Regions from separate parts of the Alteromonas sp. CH_MED4-4 genome, predicted to be linked through region 2. Evidence: predicted binding sites of a transcription regulator. Region 2 holds the regulator's gene; each other region holds the start of a gene.
The links. Region 2 encodes FliA, which starts transcription of late flagellar genes. Its sites were predicted from a motif close to CTAAAGNTNNNNNNNNNNNNGCCGATA; they were not measured.
Positions count from the first base shown of each region.

Region 1: the regulator FliA is predicted to act here: its motif matches at 2,954-2,980, upstream of WA381_RS19275 (flagellar protein MotY).
Region 3: the regulator FliA is predicted to act here: its motif matches at 2,551-2,577, upstream of WA381_RS10595 (HAMP domain-containing methyl-accepting chemotaxis protein).

Region 1 covers NZ_JAYMEU010000039.1:19,559-26,760, forward strand. Annotated here, with positions in the region: gene gloA (lactoylglutathione lyase) at 179-574, shown strand; gene glpQ (glycerophosphodiester phosphodiesterase) at 710-1,906, shown strand; gene WA381_RS19275 (flagellar protein MotY) at 1,944-2,816, opposite strand; gene rnt (ribonuclease T) at 3,158-3,793, shown strand; gene WA381_RS19285 (peroxiredoxin) at 3,867-4,472, opposite strand; gene WA381_RS19290 (bacterioferritin-associated ferredoxin) at 4,748-4,942, shown strand; gene WA381_RS19295 (TonB-dependent receptor) at 5,204-7,202, opposite strand, start outside.
Region 2 covers NZ_JAYMEU010000002.1:204,255-211,456, reverse strand. Annotated here, with positions in the region: gene WA381_RS02455 (chemotaxis protein CheA) at 1-1,609, opposite strand, end outside; gene WA381_RS02450 (protein phosphatase CheZ) at 1,622-2,377, opposite strand; gene cheY (chemotaxis response regulator CheY) at 2,412-2,795, opposite strand; gene WA381_RS02440 (RNA polymerase sigma factor FliA) at 2,832-3,563, opposite strand; gene WA381_RS02435 (MinD/ParA family protein) at 3,560-4,426, opposite strand; gene flhF (flagellar biosynthesis protein FlhF) at 4,432-5,841, opposite strand; gene flhA (flagellar biosynthesis protein FlhA) at 5,871-7,202, opposite strand, start outside.
Region 3 covers NZ_JAYMEU010000013.1:3,344-10,545, reverse strand. Annotated here, with positions in the region: gene pdxA (4-hydroxythreonine-4-phosphate dehydrogenase PdxA) at 1-397, shown strand, start outside; gene rsmA (16S rRNA (adenine(1518)-N(6)/adenine(1519)-N(6))-dimethyltransferase RsmA) at 394-1,221, shown strand; gene apaG (Co2+/Mg2+ efflux protein ApaG) at 1,229-1,603, shown strand; gene WA381_RS10600 (symmetrical bis(5'-nucleosyl)-tetraphosphatase) at 1,611-2,438, shown strand; gene WA381_RS10595 (HAMP domain-containing methyl-accepting chemotaxis protein) at 2,721-4,745, shown strand; gene WA381_RS10590 (SOUL family heme-binding protein) at 4,973-5,554, shown strand; gene lysC (lysine-sensitive aspartokinase 3) at 5,619-6,968, opposite strand; gene WA381_RS10580 (DUF192 domain-containing protein) at 7,029-7,202, opposite strand, start outside.

The DNA.
Region 1 (7,202 bases), on a different contig from region 2:
AGAATTGTAATATTGTCTTAAAGCGTTAACATTTCCTAATTAACATAAAAGCGTGTCGTTTGCGTTTACTCAAATAAAGTACTCATCGTATTTATGTGTACAAAAAGTAACGGCCAACACGCAATCACAGTGCAGTGTGCCATCGAGTAATTCCGATGGCTCAAAATAGGAATCTCTTATGCGAATGCTTCACACCATGCTTCGAGTTGAAAACTTAGAGGCCTCTCTTCACTTTTATACCTCACTCATGGGCATGCGCCTTCTTCGCCAGTCTGAAAACAAAGAGTATGAATACACGCTAGCTTTCGTGGGATATGGCGATGAAACCGAGAGTACCGTCTTAGAACTTACCTACAACTGGGGCGACAACACCTACGATAAGGGTAACGCATATGGTCATATTGCGATTGAGGTAGATGATATCTATCAGTTTTGTGAAAACTTAGAAACAAACGGCGCTGATGTATATCGTAAACCGGGGCCAGTAAAAGGCGGCTCCACAGTTATTGCTTTTGTTCGCGACCCCGATGGGTATGCAATAGAACTCATACAAAATAAATCCATTTCGCTATGAAATGGTTCAAAAACAAGAACTGAAGATACAGCCAGCGTAGTCAAAGCGATTTGAACGCTTAAGTCGCCAAACTATCAACTTGAAAACGTGCGGCACTGGAAAAAACCGATGAAAAACCACATGGAGTGACACGACATGCTACGTAACCGCTTATTATTTTCGCAAAATGATAAAAACAAAAGCCAAGCTAGAACAGCGATATGTCGGAAATCTCGAGCAGCGCACAATATAGGCTTGCGCAGTCAGCCAAAAGCAAAACTGGCCGCTATTCTGCCAGCGTTGGTTGTCGCTTTTACCGGTACAGTTGCTGCTGGCAGTACGTTTTCGGCCATGGCTGCAAATAACGAGAATGCACAAATACACGCTGACACAAAAGAAAATGTTGAAACGCACTTTACCGTGATAGCCCATCGCGGCGCGTCGGGCTATTTACCTGAGCATACCCTTGAAGCAGCTACCCTCGCCTTTTCTCTGGGCCCCGATTTTATTGAGCAAGATGTTGTTATCACCAAAGACGACATACCCGTTGTGCTACACGACATCCACTTAGAAACGGTCACCAATGTAGAAGATGTGTTTCCTGCACGCCACCGCGATGACGGACGCTATTACGCGCGTGATTTTACTCTTGAAGAACTGCGACAACTGCGGGTACACGAGCGCGCTAACAGTGACGGGAAGCAAGTTTTTACAAATAGGTACCGCGGCACACATGCTAATTTTAAGGTTGCCACGTTAAATGAACACTTTGAGCTAATCAGCGAGCTAAATCGCCAATTTGGAACGTCTGTCGGGGTTTATCCTGAAGTAAAGTCCCCAGCCTTTCACATTAAAGAAGGCGTTGATGCCAGTAAAATCGTTGTAGATGCTTTGAATGCTTACGGGTTTGGTGGAGAGAGCGGTAATAGCTACCTGCAATGCTTCGATTTTAACGAAGTTAAGCGCGTTCGTGAAACCCTGGGCTATAAAGGCAAAGTTGTGATGCTGATTGGCGAAAACGACTGGGGCGAAAGCGACACAGATTATAACTGGCTGCGCACTCAGGAAGGCATGCAGCAGGTTGCGTTGTATGCCGATGGCATAGGCCCTTGGTTAGGCCATTTACTCGATAATGAAGCGATGACTCAAGGAAAAGTAGAAGCCGCGACATGGATTGCCTACGCCCACGAAAATAACCTGACAATCCACCCCTACACCTACCGACATGATGCACTACCAGCAGGTATGAGTTCAGAGCAAGTCTTGGAAGTTTTAGACAAGGTGGTAGGTGCTGACGGTGTTTTCACCGATCATTTAGTACCGGTATTAAGGTGGCGAGAAAAATTAAACTAACGCATTTTAAAGCGAGTGTAGGCGCGATAATTAGCGCCTAGGATTTTGAAAGTCGCACCACCACGCGTCTGTTTTGGGCGCGGCTTTCTCGCGTATCGTTTGGCGCAATATGGCGTTTCTCACCGTGGCCTGTCAACTGAATTCGATCTTCAGGTACACCTAGCGTAGTCAAATAGCTTTTTACTTCGTTAGCACGTCGAATAGACAACTGTTCATTATTATAGCGACCGCCGTAGCTATCGGTGTAACCATCAAGAAGCACAAGCTCAAGCTCGCTGTCTTCTTTTAAGTATTCACCTATCATGGTTAAGCGCTTCTGCGAATATTTGGTTAGCTCTGTACTGTTGTTTTGATACGACAATACCGTGTAGGCAATGTCATCAAAACCGAAGGGCAATAAGTTCGATACACACTTCACAAATTCACGATACACACCAGAGAAGTTGCTAGCGTTTAATGCCACACTCACTTGGTCGTATTTGTTATACCAGTCTTGGTAATAGATTGTGGGCCAAAAGCCTTTTTCTAATTCAGACAACATAGTCCAAGCCGCATCCTGCGGAAGGTCGCCATTGTACTGTTTACGAATAGACATGTCGGCAATGGTTTTAGGCGCAACGCCTGGCATCCATTTAGGTGGTACAGAATAAACAGCGGCCATATCAAATTTGCTTGGCAGCAAATACATGTCCAGTTCGAATTCCATATTAAGCTGCTTCGACGCTGAGCTCGTGAACATGGCTTCGCCATAACCGGGTAGCTCGTGGTTCAAGGTACACTGAAGTCGCGTGTCTTTGTCTATTCGCCAGTTGGAGCTTTCTATGGTTGCAGAATATTGCCGCATGGCAGCGTGGGAAGACAATGACCCCAGCATCCCCAATAAAGCGATGTATTTTAATTTCGACACCATTTCGACACCATAACGAAAATCAGACTAACACAGGTAAAAGACAACACTTCGTGCACAAATTACCGAACATAATGAATCAAATTAGCTCACACAAAAAGAAGAAATGTGCCTAATGATTTTTTCACGCTTAATTTGATTATCGTCCAAATTGTAGAAAAGTTTAGCGTTTAATACCATTCGCGTTTTGTACTTTTGCTAGCCCCCTGATTTAACAGTTTATAAATTGCAACTGGCAACTCGAGAGTATCCTTGCGATAATTCTTTTACGCAATATGCTTCGCAGGTTGGTACGCATTTTAGTCACCAACCAATTAACGCAATCGAGTCTTACAAGAGTGTTTATGTCTGCCAACCCGCCCCTTCTCTCCCAGCGCTTTCGAGGTTACTTTCCCGTTGTTATCGACGTTGAAACAGCCGGATTTAATGCAGGCACTGACGCCCTGTTAGAATTAGCCGCGGTAACGGTGAAAATGGATGAAAACGGTATACTTCATCCTGATCAAACTTTTCATTATCACATTGACCCCTTTGAGGGCGCTAACCTAGAGCCAGCAGCCTTAGAATTTAATGGCATCGATCCTAGTTGTGCATTGCGAGGGGCTATTGAAGAAAGCGAAGCCATGAAGGACTTATGTAAAGGCATCCGCAAGGCGCAAAAAAATGCAGACTGCCAACGTTCAGTTATTGTTGCTCACAATGCAACGTTCGATCAGAGTTTCGTCAATGCCGCGATAGAACGCTGCAATATAAAACGCACGCCGTTCCATCCGTTTGTTTCATTTGACACCACCAGCCTTGCTGGATTGGCCTTAGGCCAAACGGTTTTGGTAAAAGCATGCCGTGCAGCGGGGATCGCATTTGACCAAAGTGAAGCGCACAGTGCGCTGTATGACGCCCAAAAGACCACCGAGCTATTTTGCTATATGGTAAATCGCTATAAAGCGCTAGGCGGATGGCCTGTAGAAAATAAAGAGTAGTTTTATTCAAACTGATATAAACAAAAACAGCGCCAAAAGGCGCTGTTTTTTTATAATCTTTAAACAGTTTAGCTTATAGCTTGTCTGCTTCTTCAGATAGGTACTTAGCAACACCTTCAGGCGACGCATCCATACCAGCTTTACCTTCAGTCCAACCCGCTGGGCAAACTTCACCATGCTCTTGGTGGAATGCTAGTGCATCAACCATGCGTAGCATTTCATCAACGTTACGGCCAAGTGGAAGGTCATTGATTACCTGATGACGTACCATACCTTCTTCGTCGATTAGGAATGAACCACGGAACGCAACGCCATCTTCTGGGTGCTCAACATCGTATGCCTGGCAGATGTCGTGCTTAACGTCAGCAACAAGGGTGTACTTAACCGGACCAATACCACCTTGATTTACCGGAGTGTTTCTCCACGCATTGTGTGAGAACTGAGAGTCGATTGAAACACCGATCACTTCAACACCACGCTTTTTGAACTCGTCGAAACGCTTGTCAAAGGCGATAAGCTCTGACGGGCAAACAAACGTAAAATCTAGTGGGTAGAAGAATACAACAGCTTTCTTGCCCTTGATTGCTTCACTTAGTGTGAAAGTGTCAACAATTTCACCACTACCAAGTACCGCTGCTGCAGTAAAGTCAGGTGCTGGACGGCCAACTAATACACTCATGAGTCTCTCCATTTATATTTGGATTGTAATAATAGAAGTGATTACGTTGCGTAACCACTTTGATAAGAAATTTCTTTCAAAGAAAATAGGTACGAATATGGAAATAACAATATTAAACAACGAGTTTTTTTACTGATCATACCAATAACCGCTTAACATCCCCCCACACTGTTCAGTCTTTCTTCAATTACCTTGTATTAAATTTGTCATTATCCACTTGCTAAAGCAAAGAATAACAATTATTATCATTTACAGATTCATTTGGAGTACGTTTAATGTTTGTTTGCATGTGCTATGGGGTAACTGATAAAAGCATTCGCGCAGCGGTTGAAGAAAACGGTGTGGGAAATATGCGAGAGTTACGTCAACATTTAGAGCTTGGCTCACAATGCGGTAAGTGCATCAACATGGCTCAACAGATCATTGACCAAACTATCGTCGATGAGTCCCTATTCAAAGACGTTGGCTAGGCAATTAGCCAACCCGCGTATTCTTAACACGCAACGTCATCGCTCTTAGCATCCTTGGCTAGACTTAAAACACCATATTTATTATCACGATTATTCCTTTAAGTGACCTAAGTCATATTCTAGTTTAATTACCTAAGTAACATTCACATCGTCACCTAAAACGATAGGTTGTTGTCCTTTCAAACTCAGAGCTAGGCTCATTTCCTTACTTTCAATGAGTGCAGCGCGCCATTTAACTACGTAGCTTTGCTGAAGCATGCCCTAGTTAAAGGTGTACTCAATGCCTGCATAATAGAAAGCTCCATTGATACCGCTAGGCGATGTAGGTGGGTAGAGTGCGCCAACTTCACCTTGAAAAGGATTTTCATTAGGCAGCGAATCAAACAGATTTTGGGCGCCGAGGGTAACTTGTGTTTGAGGCAGTACTTTCCATGCAACTTGGGCATCGAATGTGGTTAACGCATTGCCGTATATGTCCATGCCTGCGGACGCATCAAGATGGTCTTCATAAAACTCACCGTAATAGTTAAGTCGCCAAGTAAATGCCCAATTTCCTTTCGATTGCTCGAGCGTGATACTGCCTCGATGAGCAGGCAAGTTATCTTCCAGCATACGAATTCTTGCCTGTGTTAGATTAGGTAGAAGCCGTATTTCGTCCCCCACTTGCGCAGGATAAAGCGTAACCCGCTCTACTTGTGTGTCTGTCCAGTTGAAGGCAAGAAGTAAAGAATTTGACCAATCAGCTAGCGCAAAATTGTAGTTAACAACTAAATCAACACCCTGAGTTTTTGTGTCAAAGTCATTTGTAAAATACTTTGCAGCATTATATTTCGCCGCATCTGGACGCCCTTGGGCAATAAGCGCACTAATGTCGTCGTCGGTTAACGGGATTGCAGATGTCGTACTAATGCGATCAGAAAGTCGAATATTGAAATAGTCGAGCGTCGCAAAAAAGTTCTCGCTTGCCTGCATAACAAGCCCAAGGCTAAAGTTCACCGACTCTTCAGGCGTAAGTGGTGTTGCGCCTAGTTGCAGTGAGATAAGATCAGTTGGAGGCAGCGTTGCTTGGTCTTCCAAACCGTTAACACCGTAGGCGGTAGTTACGTTGATAACATTACTCTGCCCTACTGTTGGCGCCTTAAAACCGGTGTTTACAGATCCGCGTAATGCAAAAGTATCATTTAATTTATAGCGAGTACTCAATTTCCCATCGAATGTCGAGCCGAAATCACTGAAATGCTCTACACGTGTGGCCACGCCAAACTGCCATGCTTCGGTAACATAAAATTCCAAATCAGCGTACACGGCCCAATTGCTTCTGCTCCAGTGCCCAGCACTTTGAGGCTGATACCCCGGAAAACCGTTGGAACCGATGGAAAAGCCTTGGTTCAACCCAAGTGGCGGCTCTAGGGCGAAAGGGCCTGCAATATATGACGCTTCATCGCCGGACTTTTGAAAATAGGTTTCTTTGCGCCATTCTAAGCCCACGGCAATGCTAACAGGATCGTCGAAAATAGTTTGAATGAGTTTGTTAAAATCTAAGTTAAGCGTTCGCTCTACTTGCGACACACCACCGGGCGAAAACGACGTTGGCGTTTGTGGCCCTAACGATGGATTAACTGTATTTGAGATGGTGTACTCAATGTCACTGTAGCCCAATGTCGCACTGGCATCCATCGCCCAGCCATTAGGTAACTCATGTTTAACGCCCATCGCAACAGAAGCATCCGTTATCGTACCCCCAAATTTTGGTGTGAAACCGCCAGGGAACCACTCGTTGAAAGCAAAACAGTTGGCACCAAGCGCCGTTGTGTTATCTGCAATTAGTTGATATGAGGGGTCCAGCAATACACTATTGCTGGACAAAGTTATAGAAGGGCAAGCAATTCCACTTTCCAGCCCGTCGAGATCGGCTACAATCAGACGACTTTCCCCTGTATTTGGGTCGGTACGGCTGAACACCCCTTCTCGAGTTTGCGGATTTCGAAAGTAAAAACCACCGTTTATTTCTCTTCTTGCTGCAGTGGCAAAGCTGTAAAATTGTGATTTAGACGAAATGTCTGCGCCTGCATTTAGCGCAAGTTTAATATCTTCGTTAACATCAAGCGCTCCCCATACTTGGGACGGTGACGCGATGAACACATTCCCTTGGTCAATCAAGTTCTGCGCATCAATCCGCTGTACAGAGCGCGACGTGCCATTTTGCTGACGATACTCTGCCGTTGCATTTAAAAAGCCGTTTTCTCCAATAGCAAAGCCT
Region 2 (7,202 bases):
CTGCGTCTGCGTCTAGTACACCGCGACTAATAGCAATTTCTTTAAGCTTTTCAGGATCCATTCCTTTACCATCATCTTCGATGGTTAGAAGAATATGATCGCCTTCTTGAGATGCCGATAGCTGAACCGTACCCATGCGCGGCTTACCCGCTGCAGCACGGTCATCAGGCATTTCAATACCATGGTCGACGGAGTTTCTCACCAAATGCACAAGTGGATCGGCCAGTGCTTCAACCAGGTTTTTGTCTAAATCAGTTTCCTCACCCACAAGCTCAAGGGTTATTTCTTTTTTCAAGCTTCTAGCGAGGTCTCGAACAACGCGAGGGAAACGACCAAACACCTTCTTGATAGGTTGCATGCGGGTTTTCATTACCGCACCTTGCAAGTCGCCCGTTACCACATCTAAGTTGGCAATGGCTTTGGACATGCTTTCGTCGTTACTGTTGATACCCAAGCTTATTAGCCTGTTTCTCACTAGTACGAGTTCACCCACCATGTTCATAATTTGGTCAAGGCGCTTGGTATCTACACGTACTGTAGTCTCAGCAGGGGGCGCAGCTGGTGCCGCCTTCTTCTCATCTTTTTTAGGCGCTGCTTTTGGTGCAGCAGGCGCGCTTGCTTTAGCTGGCGCTGCGGCGCTAGGAGCAGGCGTCGCTTTTGGCGCAGCTGGCGCTGCTTGTTTCGCTTTTTGAACCGCTTCTGTTGCTGCCTTATCTACAGGAGGCTCTGGCGCCTTTGAAACGGCTCCCTGCTTGGTAGGCCCTTGCCCTGAGCCATGTAGTTGGTCAAGCAGTGCTTCAAATTCGTCATCGGTGATTTCTTCATCACCAGCTGCACTCGGCGTAACTGGTGCTGGAGCTGGTGTATTTGCCTTTGGCGCAGCTTCTTCACCACCAAACTTGCCTTTGCCATGTAAATCATCGAGCAGCGCTTCAAATTCTTCGTCGGTGATATCGTCGTTATCACTAGCGGCAGCAGGTGCAGCAGCCTTTGCAGGTTCGCTTTTAGCCGCTGAGGACTGTCCTGGTGCCCCAGAGCCATGAAGCTCATCAAGCAGCGCTTCAAACTCATCTTCAGTGATTTCGTCAATACCGCCGCTATCACCAGAACTTGGGGCCTGTGCAGTAGGCTCTTCAACAACTAATTCTGGCTCTTCAATCGCGGGTTCAGGTTCTGACGCCGGCGCGCTTTGTTCACCAAAAATATTCTCATCTGGAGATTCCGGGCGACTTAGTTTGTGTAACAAGTCTACTAGGTGTGCATCTGCTGGCTCTAATGGATCCCGAGCTTTCACTCGTTCAAACATTTCAACCACCACATCTGTGGCTTGCAGAATAATATCCATCAGTTCAGGGGTTAGTGTTCGTTGACCGTTACGCATTACGTCAAAGACGTTTTCCGCACCGTGACAAATTTCTACTAACTCGGTAAGAGACAGGAACCCTGCTCCCCCTTTAACTGTGTGATAACCACGGAAAATTGCATTCAGCAAATCCGCATCTTCAGGATTGTTCTCAAGATCAACGAGCTGTTCTTGTAATTGTTCAAGTATCTCTCCAGCCTCAACTAGAAAGTCCTGTAATATATCCTCGTCAACATCAAACGACATGCGCCCGCTCCCCTAAAAACCTAAGCTAGACAGAAGATCATCTACATCATCTTGGCCTGACACGACGTCGTCGCGCTTATCGGCATCAATGATAGGGCCTTCTGCCTCTACACCATCAACCTTATCGGCCTTAACGCTAGATGGTTTAGTTTGTTCTGCACCGTCGCGTTCACCAAACATGGTAAGCATGTTAACTAAGCTGTCTTCCACTTCTTTAACCAAGTCGATAACGCGGCGAATAACCTGACCAGTTAAGTCTTGATAACCTTGAGCCATCAATACTTCTGTAAGTAACTGTGTAAGTTTAGCTGACTGTGCCGAACCTTCTTCCAACAATTCGTCTAAGTCTGCGCATAAAGCCTTGAATTCACCCAACTCTATTTGGCGATTCATCAGCTTCTTCCACTCAGGCATAACCTTTTCGATGCGCGCCGACAGCATTTCAGCTATAGGCATGCTCGCTTCAACGGCATCCATTGTAGTATTAGCAGCTTTTTCAGTTTCTTCAATTACGTAGGTTAGGCGGGATTGTGCATCGGGAATATCATCGGTCGCGAGATTTTTAATGCGGTCGTCTATTTGGAAATTATTCAGCGCGTCATGGAGCTGACGCGTCAGTTTCCCTACTTCGGCAAATAACTCAACGTTTTCTTTCATTGAGGCCGCTTCTAATAGGGCATTGGCTGAAGCGTTGTCACCCTCTTCAAGGTAGGTGACAAGCTGTTTTGCTTCTTCCAACGAAATTGGAACGTTTACATTCGTTGACATCCAGTAAACCTCATTTCTCTGGTGAGCGTCTGGATCAACCTAAACGTTCGAATATTTTATCTAATTTTTCTTTAAGTGTTGCTGCAGTGAACGGCTTAACAACGTAGCCATTAACACCTGCTTGCGCGGCGGCAACAATTTGCTCTTTCTTCGCTTCAGCAGTAACCATAAGTACTGGTAGGTGCTTGAGCTTGTCATCGGCTCTAATCGCGCGAAGCAAGTCAATACCCTGCATTCCAGGCATGTTCCAATCGGTAACTACGAAATCGAAATCACCTTGCTGCAACATAGGCAATGCAGTACTTCCGTCATCCGCTTCCTGGATGTTGGAAAAACCCAAATCTTTAAGTAGGTTTTTGATGATACGTCTCATGGTAGAAAAATCATCGACCACGAGAATTTTCATGCTTTTGTCCAAAATAGCCTCCAGTGAGGGGTTAATTGTTATTAATTTCTATTCTTCGTCAGCTTGCCACGACTTCATTCGTGATTTGAGTTTTAACATGGCCTGACTGTGAATTTGACTGACTCTCGATTCACTTACATCAAGAACCTCACCAATTTCTCTTAGGTTCAGCTCTTCATCATAATACAGCGAAAGTACAATCGCTTCTCTTTCAGGTAATGTCGTAATTGCATGGGCAAGCGCTTTTTGGAAAGCGCCTTGCATCAAATCTTCCAGTGGTGCGTCGCTACCTCGATTTTGCTCTGTCGAAATAACATCTTCTGACACACCTAAATCTTCAATACCTACCAGCTTTCCGGCATTTACTTCATTAAGCATTTGGTGATAGTCCTGCAAGCTTACATTAAGCTTATCAGCAATATCAGAATCTCTAGCATCGCGGCCTGTTTCGCTTTCTACTTGCGAAATTGCTTCAGTGATCGCTCGGCCATTTCGGTGGACTGAACGCGGTGTCCAATCCCCTTTGCGAATTTCATCTAGCATAGCACCGCGAATGCGAATACCGGCAAACGTTTCAAAGCTGGCTCCTTTTGAACCATCAAAGTTTCGTGCGGCTTCTAATAATCCAATCATGCCTGATTGAATTAAATCGTCTACGAGAACACTAGCCGGCAATCGCGCTATCAAGTGATGCGCTATACGCTTAACCAATGGCGCATGTCTTTCGACTAACTGCGCTTTATCGGTTTGTTGTTGATAAGCGGCTGCCTTGCTGTTCAACGCTGACTTCCTACGGCTTTTTCTGCAACTAACTGTTCAATAAAGAACTCTAAATGGCCACCTGGCTGCGCTGGAATAGGCCATGTTAAGGCTTTACTCGCCAACTGTGTTATTGCAACGGCTGCCGGTGAACCTGGGTAAGCATCGACAATGGCTGTTTGTTTACGCACTGCTTTACGAATGTTCTCGTCAAACGGTACTGTCGCCACTAATTCTAGTGCAACATCTAAAAAACGCCCTGTCACTTTGCTTAATTTACTAAATAGCTCTTGGCCTTCTCGCACGTCGCGCACCATATTAGCCACAACTTTGAAGCGGAAAACACCGTGCTCTCTATTCAGAATTTTTATCAATGCATACGCATCTGTCAATGAAGTAGGCTCGTCACACACAACGACCATGATGTCTTGTGAGGCTTTTGAAAAGCTCAACACCATGTCTGAAATACCTGCCGCTGTATCAACGATTAGCACGTCAATTTGCGAGCGAAGCTCACTAAAGGCACGAATTAGGCCAGCGTGTTGCGTTGGCGACAATTCTGCCATCGACTGCGTGCCTGATGTGGCAGGGGCAATCTTTATTCCGTGCGGACCGGTCACTAATACTTCATCAAGTGTACATTCGCCGGAAAGCACGTGGGATAAGTTTTTCTCAACACGCAAACCTAACATAACGTCTACGTTAGCAAGACCGAGGTCCGCATCGAGAACCATTACACGTTTACCTTGCTTCGCCATGGCGATAGCGGTGTTCAATGTAATGTTTGTTTTACCTACGCCACCTTTGCCACCGGTGACGGCGATTACTTTGATTAACCGTGATTGCTTCATTTTTCTTAAGCTACTCGCTTGGTCGTCAATCATACTGCTTATGCTGTTTTAATTGCGTTGTTACCACTAGTATGATTCAAACCGTACTTTTTATAAAGCTTTGCAGCAGCGGAAACCAAAGATTTCGCTTCTGCAATCTTAATGTCTTCAGGTACTTTTTGACCATCGGTGACATAACTAACCGGTAATTGGAATTCAACCGCTGCACTAAGCACCTCTCCTAAAGAGTAGCACTCATCTAACTTTGTGAAAATACAGCCACTTAGTTCAATATCATCATACGCTTGAATGATTCTCTGCAAAGCAGGATATTGCGTATTTGCTTGCGCTACCAAATATTTTTTAACATTTGGCATTTGTCCGTTATCAAACTGCTTAATTTGTTTAATTAATCGACTGTCTCTTTGACTAAATCCAGCCGTATCAATCAATACTAGTCGCTTATGACGAAGTTGGAATAATAAATCCGCAAGTTCTTCACTAGTCTGCGCTTTTCTCACCGTGCAGCCAATAATCTTTCCGTATGTCGCTAGCTGCTCATAGGCGGCAATTCTATACGTATCGATGGTAATCATCGCAACCGACTCTGAACCGTATTTCTGCGCATAGCGGGCAGCAAGTTTCGCAACGGTAGTTGTTTTACCAGTACCTGTTGGTCCTACTAATGCAACAGCACCTTGTGCGCTAAGTATATCGTTTCCTGTCACATTTATGCGATTAGCCAATAGGTTAAGAAGATATACCCATGCATCTCGTTCGTTGTAATGTGACGGCGTATAGCTAATAAGCTGTTTCGCTAACGCGTTGCTTAACCCCATATCGGTTAAACGGGTGATTAGATATTGATGAACAGGTTTTTGACGTTTGTTCTTAGCTTCCATCAAGTCGGCCACTTGATATTGCAATACATCGCGAAGAGACGCTAGCTCTTCCTTGATTTGCGCAAGCTCCGCTGACTGCGTCACAGCGGTATCATCCATACTCGACGCTTGATGCTCTGGGAAAGCGTTCTGACGAACTGGTTCATGAGAAGACTGCTGGGCTTCTACGTCGTCAATAAAGGCTTCTGAGAAGTCTAAGTGCGAAGCAATTTCATTGGCGTGCTTAGCATTTGCTGTCATTGGTTGGTTAGGTTGCGCGGGACTCGCTACGCCATTATTTCCACCGTGCTGCTTTTCTAGCAGTGCTTTAAGGCTATCAGGACCGTCGTCACCAATGATTTCGCTCAAGCTAGGCACTGCCTTTTGGCCAGGTGTTTTTGCAGCGGCTTGTGGAGACGCTTTCGGCGTAAACAACTTCGCTTCAGGTTCTTTGTCGTAGGCTGCGACAAGCTCAATACCGTCAGCGACTTTGCGATTTGACATGATCACAGCGTCACTGCCCAATTCAGCTTTAACTTGGCTTAACGCCTCACGCATATCTTTGCCGAAGAAACGTCTAATTTTCATTGCAACCTCTCCAATCACCCAGTGTCAGATTATTGACCGACCGAACTGACTATTTTTATTTGTTTGTCGTCAGGCACTTCTTGGTAAGACAGAACATGAAGCCCAACAACCGAATATTTTAAGAAGCGAGACAGAACGGGTCGTAGCATGCCTGAGGTAAGGAGTACTGCAGGCTCTCCTTCTAACTCTTGCTGCTGACTGGCTTGCTGCAATGATTTTTGCAGCTTGTCTGCCAGACCTGGTTCTATGCCAGCGCCATCTTCGCCACCTGCTTGAAGTGACTGGTGCAACATCTGTTCCAACTCTGGCGCCAAGGTTATGACAGGTATCTCTTTTGCACCTTGCGTAATTTCTTGGACGATTAAACGTTTAAGGGCAATACGCACTGCGGACACTAAAACATCGGGGTCTTGGCTGCGCGTGCCGTACTCACTGAGTGTTTGCACGATTGTACGCATATCGCGAATAGGCACGCCTTCAAACAATAAGGTTTGCAGTACTTTCACGACGGTGCTTAGCGGAAGAATGTCTGGTACTAATCCTTCAACCAATTTCGGATGCTGCTTGGCAAGCATATCAAGAAGTTGTTGCGCTTCCTCGTGCCCTAATAATTGATATGCATTGTTAGAGAGTAATTGGCTTAAATGGGTCGCTACAACGGTCGCAGCGTCTACTACTGTGTACCCAAGGGTTTGTGCATGCTCCCGTTTATTGGGCTTAATCCATACTGCGTCTAAGCCGAAAGCGGGGTCTTTAGTGGCACGCCCTTCTAATTTACCGAACACTTGCCCTGGATTAATAGCAAGTTCTTCATCGTGACTAATGATGGAATCGCCTATCGTTACGCCTAGCATAGCGATGGTGTAAGTATTGGGCTCTAAATCCAAGTTATCGCGAATGTGAACAGGCGGAATAAGGAAACCCAGCTCTTGCGATAGTTTCTTACGTACACCTTTAATGCGCGTCAACAACTCGCCACCTTGGGATTTATCGACAAGAGGAATTAAGCGATAGCCCACTTCCAATCCGATGGTATCTACCTGCTGAACATCATCCCAGCCAAGCTCTTTCACTTCAGGCGCAACCGATTCATCTTTTACCACATTGTCTGGCACTTTGGGCTCTGCGGCCTTTCTCTTTTCTTGGACCGACTGCCAGTAAGCAAAGCCTGCAATCAAGAATGAGAACCCTAAGAATGCGATATGAGGCATCCCAGGAATGATACCCATCACAAATAGAACTCCCGAGGCTATATAAAGGGCTTGATTATTACCAAGCTGACCGCGGATTTCTTTGCCCATTTCCTGGGTCTCGTTTTCACGAGTAACGATAATGGCTGTAGCGACCGAAAGTAACAATGA
Region 3 (7,202 bases), on a different contig from region 2:
TAAAGAACCTCACATTTATGTGTGTGGCTTGAACCCTCACGCGGGTGAAGATGGTCACATTGGCACTGAAGAAATTCATACCATCATTCCGGCGCTTAACGAACTAAGAGAAGAAGGCTTAAAGATCACAGGCCCTCTACCTGCAGACACCATATTTCAACCCAAATATCTGGAAAATGCTGACGTAGTGCTGGCTATGTATCACGACCAAGGCTTACCCGTGCTAAAATATAAGGGTTTTGGGGCTTCAGTGAATATCACGCTAGGGTTACCTTTCGTTCGTACATCGGTAGATCACGGTACTGCATTAGACTTAGCAGGAACAGGTGAAGCCGACGCCGGTAGTTTCAGAAAAGCATTGGAAAAAGCCATCGAGCTTGCACATCATCAACAATGAGTAAAACACACTTAGGCCATACGGCCAGAAAGCGATTCGGACAAAACTTCCTTCACGATGATTACGTGATAGGCAAGATTGTTGCGGCCATCGCGCCAAAAAATGAACAAAACCTGGTAGAAATTGGACCCGGTTTAGGCGCATTAACAGATCCTGTTTGTGAAGAAGTAGATGCACTCACAGTCATTGAGCTAGACAGAGATCTTGCTAAGCGATTGAGACACCATCCATTTAACGGCAATAAGCTAACGGTTATTGAACAAGATGCGATGACAATGGATTTCGGTGCTTTGTGCAAAGAAATGCCAGTCAAAGACAAAAAGCTTCGCGTATTTGGTAACTTGCCCTACAACATTTCGACACCACTAATGTTTCACCTTTTTGATCATGCTCACTGCATAGAAGATATGCATTTTATGCTTCAAAAAGAAGTGGTAAACCGCTTGGCAGCAGGACCAGGTTCTAAGAATTACGGCAGGCTTTCCGTTATGGCGCAGTATTACTGCCACGTCATTCCGGTACTCAATGTTCCGCCGGGTGCCTTTAAGCCACCCCCGAAGGTTGATTCTGCAGTAGTGAAGCTAGTGCCGCATCAGGCTCCGCCAGTAGACGTTGAGTCTGTAAATACGCTTGAGCGCGTCTGTGCACAAGCGTTCAACCAGCGCCGAAAAACCATTCGCAACTCGCTGAAAGACAGTTTAAGTGAAGAGGAGATCCGTGAGCTAGGTATCGATCCTACCTCTCGCGCAGAAGTATTATCACTTAACGATTTTGCCACAATAGCAAACGCTGTGTCGGCAAAAGAGCACCAACAAGAGCAGTAAGTTCTCTATGGATGTACTTGATATTAAGGTGCGGGTGAAAACCCGTCACCTTCCCGACCACCTTCCGTCAGATTCAAAGCAATTTGCCTTCGCGTACCACATTACGATTGAGAACAATAGCGACCATACGGTGCAATTACTCAGTCGCTACTGGAAAATTACCGATGCAAATGGCAAGACATCAGAAGTTGAAGGTGATGGGGTTGTAGGCAAGCAACCTATCATGAAAGCGGGCGAGCATTTTGACTATACCAGTGGCGCTGTCATTGACACACCGGTTGGGAATATGGAAGGCTACTATGTAATGGAATTAGAGAGCGGCGAGCGTTTTCGCGTTCCTATCGACGTTTTCCGATTAGCCATTCCAAGTATTCTTCATTAAGGTTTCTATGTCGCAAGGTAACACGTACGTCATTGGTGATATACAAGGCTGTTACGATGGTCTTCGTCGCGCGTTAGATAAAGTAAAATTCGACGAAGAAAACGATACGCTACTCGCAGTAGGTGATTTAGTTGCTCGAGGAGAAGATTCTTTGAGCACATTGCGCTTTTTAAAGTCTCTCGGCAGCCAGTTTAGCAGTGTTTTAGGAAACCACGACCTTCACTTACTTGCCGTTGTAAACGGCATCCGCAAAGCAAAAAAATCCGACAAATTAGAGCCTCTACTTAATGCTTCAGACTTGGCCGAACTTATTGACTGGTTGCGTCAGTTCCCGTTGGCAATGAAGTTAGATGAGCAATCAGTAATGGTGCATGCTGGACTCTATCCTAAATGGTCTATCGATGAGTGCGTTTCACTTAGTGACGAAGTTAGCAACATCCTAAAATCCGACAATTACGCTGCTTTTCTTTCAGAAATGTATGGTAATAAACCCAACAACTGGTCAGATAAACTTAAGGGTGATGAGCGACTGCGTTTTATTGTGAATGCGTGTACGCGCATGCGTTTTGTTCATACCGATGGCACACTCGATTTTGATAACAAATCTCATCCCAGCGCAGTATCCCACAGCACTAGTAGCACGTTAAAACCATGGTTTGAAGTAGAGAATAAAAAGCTCGGTGACGATCAACGAGTGGTATTTGGGCATTGGGCAGCTCTGTCGGGCCAAACGAACAGTCATCAATTTATCGGCTTAGATACAGGCTATGTTTGGGGGCAAAGCATGACTTTGCTAAACCTGAACTCCGCTTCGCTTGTGAGTGTTTCTGCCTAAAACCAGAGTTTACTGGCTCCGCAATTATCCAATTCTCACATATTTACGTGTATAATTTTAAGCACCAACTGGTATTACCAGTTAAACTTTCTACACTTAAGTGCTAAATAAAATAAACATTAAGTTATTGTAGCCGATACACTTACTTACGATAGTAACGATAATGTCTCATTATCTACTCAGTAATTAAGCAAACTAGCTTCTTTAATCGCTATATTTTGTTTGCTGAGACGGGTAATATCGTTAGGGATAAAAATAAAAAACACTCATCCAGGAGTTCCGATGAAAATAACGGTAGCCACACGCGTAATCGGGGGATTTGTAGCGATTAGCGCACTTCTGATCGTCATTAGTGTTGTTTCACTTTATAACCTCAACTCAATAGGCTCAGCAACGGAAGAAGTAAATGACGTTGCATTACCCACAGTAGCAGGCAGCAATGCACTTAAAGCCAGCTTTCTCAATATGGGCCGACTTACCTTCGAGAGCTACATCGAAGAAGATCTAAATGGCTTAAAAGACAAACGAGCGTCTTTTAACTCTGCCAAAGACACCTTTGAGAGTGAATATAAGAAACTGGCGCAGGCCGTTAATAACGAGCCTGAACTAAAGAGCACGCTGAATACTGTACGTGAGTCATATGAAGCATATATCACCAATGTTGAAGCGATGTACAAAAATCACCAAATGTATCTTGATATACGCAACACAATTCAAGACAGACTGGGTGACGCTGAAGACAACGCAGACGATGCATCTACCTACCTTCTAGACTTCTCAGACTTAGATGCTGTTCAGCGCGACCCTAACCTACGACGTGCGGCAGAAATCGGCAGTCAACTTGAGACGTCGCTGCTTTCTTTGCTAACGGTTTCATACGAGTACATTAAAACAGAGACACTGGTTCGTTCACAAACGCTAGGCAACGAAGTTGATTTGGTTGTCGAGAAAGTGGTCACGCAATTAAGCGACATGATGCAAACTGCGGGCGGCCGCGATGATTCTGGTACTCTTGATGATATTAACGACTTGGTTAACAACGCAATCAATGCGATTAAAGCTAACGATGGCGTGGTTCAGCTTCATGTTGATCGTCTAGAGCGCAGAAATGATGCTGAAAAAGCGCTTAACGCTTCAGACTCAAATATCGCGCAAGCGGTTGTCGCTCTAGAAAACCTGCTCAATCTTGCAGACAAGAAAGCGTCACATGTAGAAAGTCAGGTTAATGGTGCCATTGCGACGGGCAACACGTTCGTTATTGTGGTTGTTATTATCTCGATTGCAGTAGCAGCATTTATTGGCTACGTGACCGTTCGCGCAATCACACGTCCGCTTTATCGTGTAAATGAACTTCTGACGGTGGCTTCATCGGGTGACCTTACTCACCGCCTAGACGATTCGGCGCAAGACGAATTTGGTCTTTTAGCTCGAAACTGTAATACGCTTATTGGAAACCTTAAGGAGCTCATTACAGCCATTAACGTTCGTGCTGAACAGCTGGCAGCCGCATCGGAACAAACGTCTGCAGTGACGGCGCAAACGACGCATTCAATTCAGGATCAGAAATCACAAATTGGCCAAGTAGCAACAGCAACCACAGAAATGCACTCTACATCGCAGCTGGTTGTGCAAAACGCTGAAGATACACTAAGTCAAATTCGCCATGCGGATGCTGAGGCTGAGAACGTGCGCCAAATCTCACTAGAGAATAAGAACACCATTGAGATCTTATCTCGTGACGTTCAAGAAGCGGCAGACGTTATCAATAAGCTTCATCAAGACAGCGCAAGCATTGGTGGCATCTTAGACGTTATCCGTGGTGTTGCAGATCAAACCAACCTGCTCGCCTTGAATGCTGCTATTGAGGCAGCGCGTGCTGGTGAACAAGGTCGAGGCTTTGCGGTTGTTGCTGATGAAGTAAGAACCCTCGCCAGCCGAACTCAAGAATCGACACAAGAAATCAACGCTATGATTGAAGTGCTTCAAGCGGGTGCTGAAAAAGCGGTATCGGTGATGAATCAAGGTAAAGAGCAAACTGCGGCGTGTGTGGCACAAACTGAAAAGGCTACACAGGCATTGGATATCATCTCTGACGCCGTTCACAAAGCCCATGACGTGAGCTCTCAAATTGAGCAGTCTGCCCGTGAACAGAATACGGTATCACAAGAGATCAGCGAAAAGCTTGAAACTATTGTGGGTATCGCTGAAGAGACGACAGCTGGTGCACAGCAAACGTCTGAGTCTAGCCATGAAGTGGCTCGACTTGCTGAAGAGTTACAACAGTCTATCAGACAGTTTAAAGTGTAACGCTTTTTACGAACCTGTTTTAAGAAGGGGCTTTTAGCCCCTTTTTTGTGTCCGACAATTAATCTGGCACACTTTAGGGATGCATAGATAGTTACTTAAGAACAATTTAACTGAGCATTAATCGGCTTTAATTCGTATAAGGACTATTCGTAACAAACCACTAAAAAAGAATGATATTTTCCCGTTTTCGCTTGCCTCTTCTCATTACTACTTTATTGGTGTCAACAATGATCCAGGCTGAGCCATCATATTACAAAGATACAGAAACCCTTCCTTATTCCATTATCGAGACCCTTGATGAAGATATTGAAGTGAGGCATTACAATGAAGCGTTGGGCGTAATGTCTAGTGGGAATGAAGATAACGGAGCATTTCAGCTACTCTTTAATTATATCTCTGGTGAGAATACATCCAGTAGCAATGTATCAATGACGTCCCCCGTAGAAGTTGGAAAGCGCTCTCAAGAAATTGCAATGACCTCTCCTGTCGAAGTCTCATCTTCAGAAACAATGATGTTTTTCTTGCCCAGCAAATATGACATTAAAAGCGCTCCTGTGCCCACGCACAAAGATGTATCGCTGGTTACTGTACCAGCGAGAACGGTAGCCGCTATTCGTTATTCAGGTTTCAACAAGGACAGCGATAAGAAGCAGTATACGAATAAACTGCTTAAAGCCCTTAGAGACAATAATATTGAGCTTGATGGTGAACCTAGCTATATGGGCTACGACTCGCCTTTTACCCTACCGTGGAATAAACGTCACGAAATCATTGTACAGGTCGACATTTTGAAAGCATCTGCAAACTGATGTGAAATAAAAACAGCCGCCTTTAAGGCGACCGTTTTTTGGGGTCGTTCAGCACATTAGGTGCTTATTCAAATAACGCCGTGTGAAGCTTGCGAACCACGTCGTCACTGTCGGTCTCGTTAACCAAAAACGATAGGTTGTGCGGGTTAGCGCCAAAGCAAATCATACGCAGGTTGAAATCTGAAACCGCAGCTAAAATCTTGCTAGAAACTCCAACAGCGGTTTGCATGTTGTTACCTACAACCGTGACAAGGTCGTAACCTTTTTCTACTTTCACATCACAGATAGTTTCAAGTTCAGCAATGGTCTCTTTGTTTAGTCGCTGAGCCACAGAGTTTGCAGGGTTATCAAGGGTAAAAGATACCGAGATTTCTGACGTGGTAACCAAATCAACACTTAGCTTGTGCTTAGCGATGATGGCAAATACCTGCTGTAGGAAGCCTTGCGCATACATCATCTTCGGTGTTTTCACTGTCACCATTACCTGCTCTTTACGGCGAGTAATAGCACGATACGGTGGTTCGTGCTCACAATCACGCACAATCCATGTACCGCCCTTTTCTGGCTCCTTACTAGAGCCTACAAACACCTTAATGTCTTTGCGAAGTGCAGGCTCCATAGTGGCAGGGTGAAGTACCTTGGCACCAAAGGTGGCCATTTCCGCCGCTTCTTCAAAGCTGAGTTCAGGTAACGGATGAGCAGCTGGCGTGATGCGCGGGTCAGTTGTGTACACCCCTGTTACATCAGTCCAAATCTCACACGATTCGGCATCAAGCGCTTCAGCAAGTAGCGCCGCCGTAAAATCAGAACCACCACGACCTAGCGTTGTAGTACGGCCTTCCTCATCGGCTCCAACAAAGCCTTGAGTTACCACTATCGCGTCTTTAATTTCAGGTGCCAGCAATTGTTTAGACAGCTTTTCGATTTCTTCGATTTGCGGCGCACCTTCTCCAAACTCACTGTCCGTACGTAACACCTTACGTACGTCGAAGTTCATGGTTTTTACGCCCTGCTCTGCAAGCACTGAAGAGAACATCAGCGATGACATCCGCTCACCCATTGAAAGCAGCTGATCTTTTAAATCATCACGGTGAAGGATTTCTTCATGAAACGCTAAGCTTCGCATTTCATCTAACAAGTCGTTGAGTTTTGGCTCAACCGCGTCTTTATCTTTCAACTTGTTAAGAATGGCAAGCTCAATATTGATAATGGCCTGACAGGTCTCTTCAATTTGCTGTTGCGTCATAGGTGTGTGCGCTAAGCTTACCAGGTGATTGGTTACACCTGCCGCAGCGCTCACTACCACAATGCGCGTTTTGTCATTACCGGCAACAATTCGGGCGCAGTTTTGCATTACTTCGTAATTCGCAACGCTAGTTCCACCGAACTTAGCTATCGATAAGGCATTTGTCACTATATTTAACTCCAGAATAAAACTAGCATTTCGCCAGCAGCAACCGCGCCTTTTGCGCGGTTAATCAATCGTTATTTGGTCGCCTACTTTTATATTATTCTCGGCAAACCACCCTTGGTTCATTTCCAACGCGTAAAGTACCTCTTTCGATGATCCGACCGACTCCAAACTATGCGGAGTGAGAGGTTTTATATCCGTTATTACGCCTTTTCTGTCGATAAATGCTACGTCTAG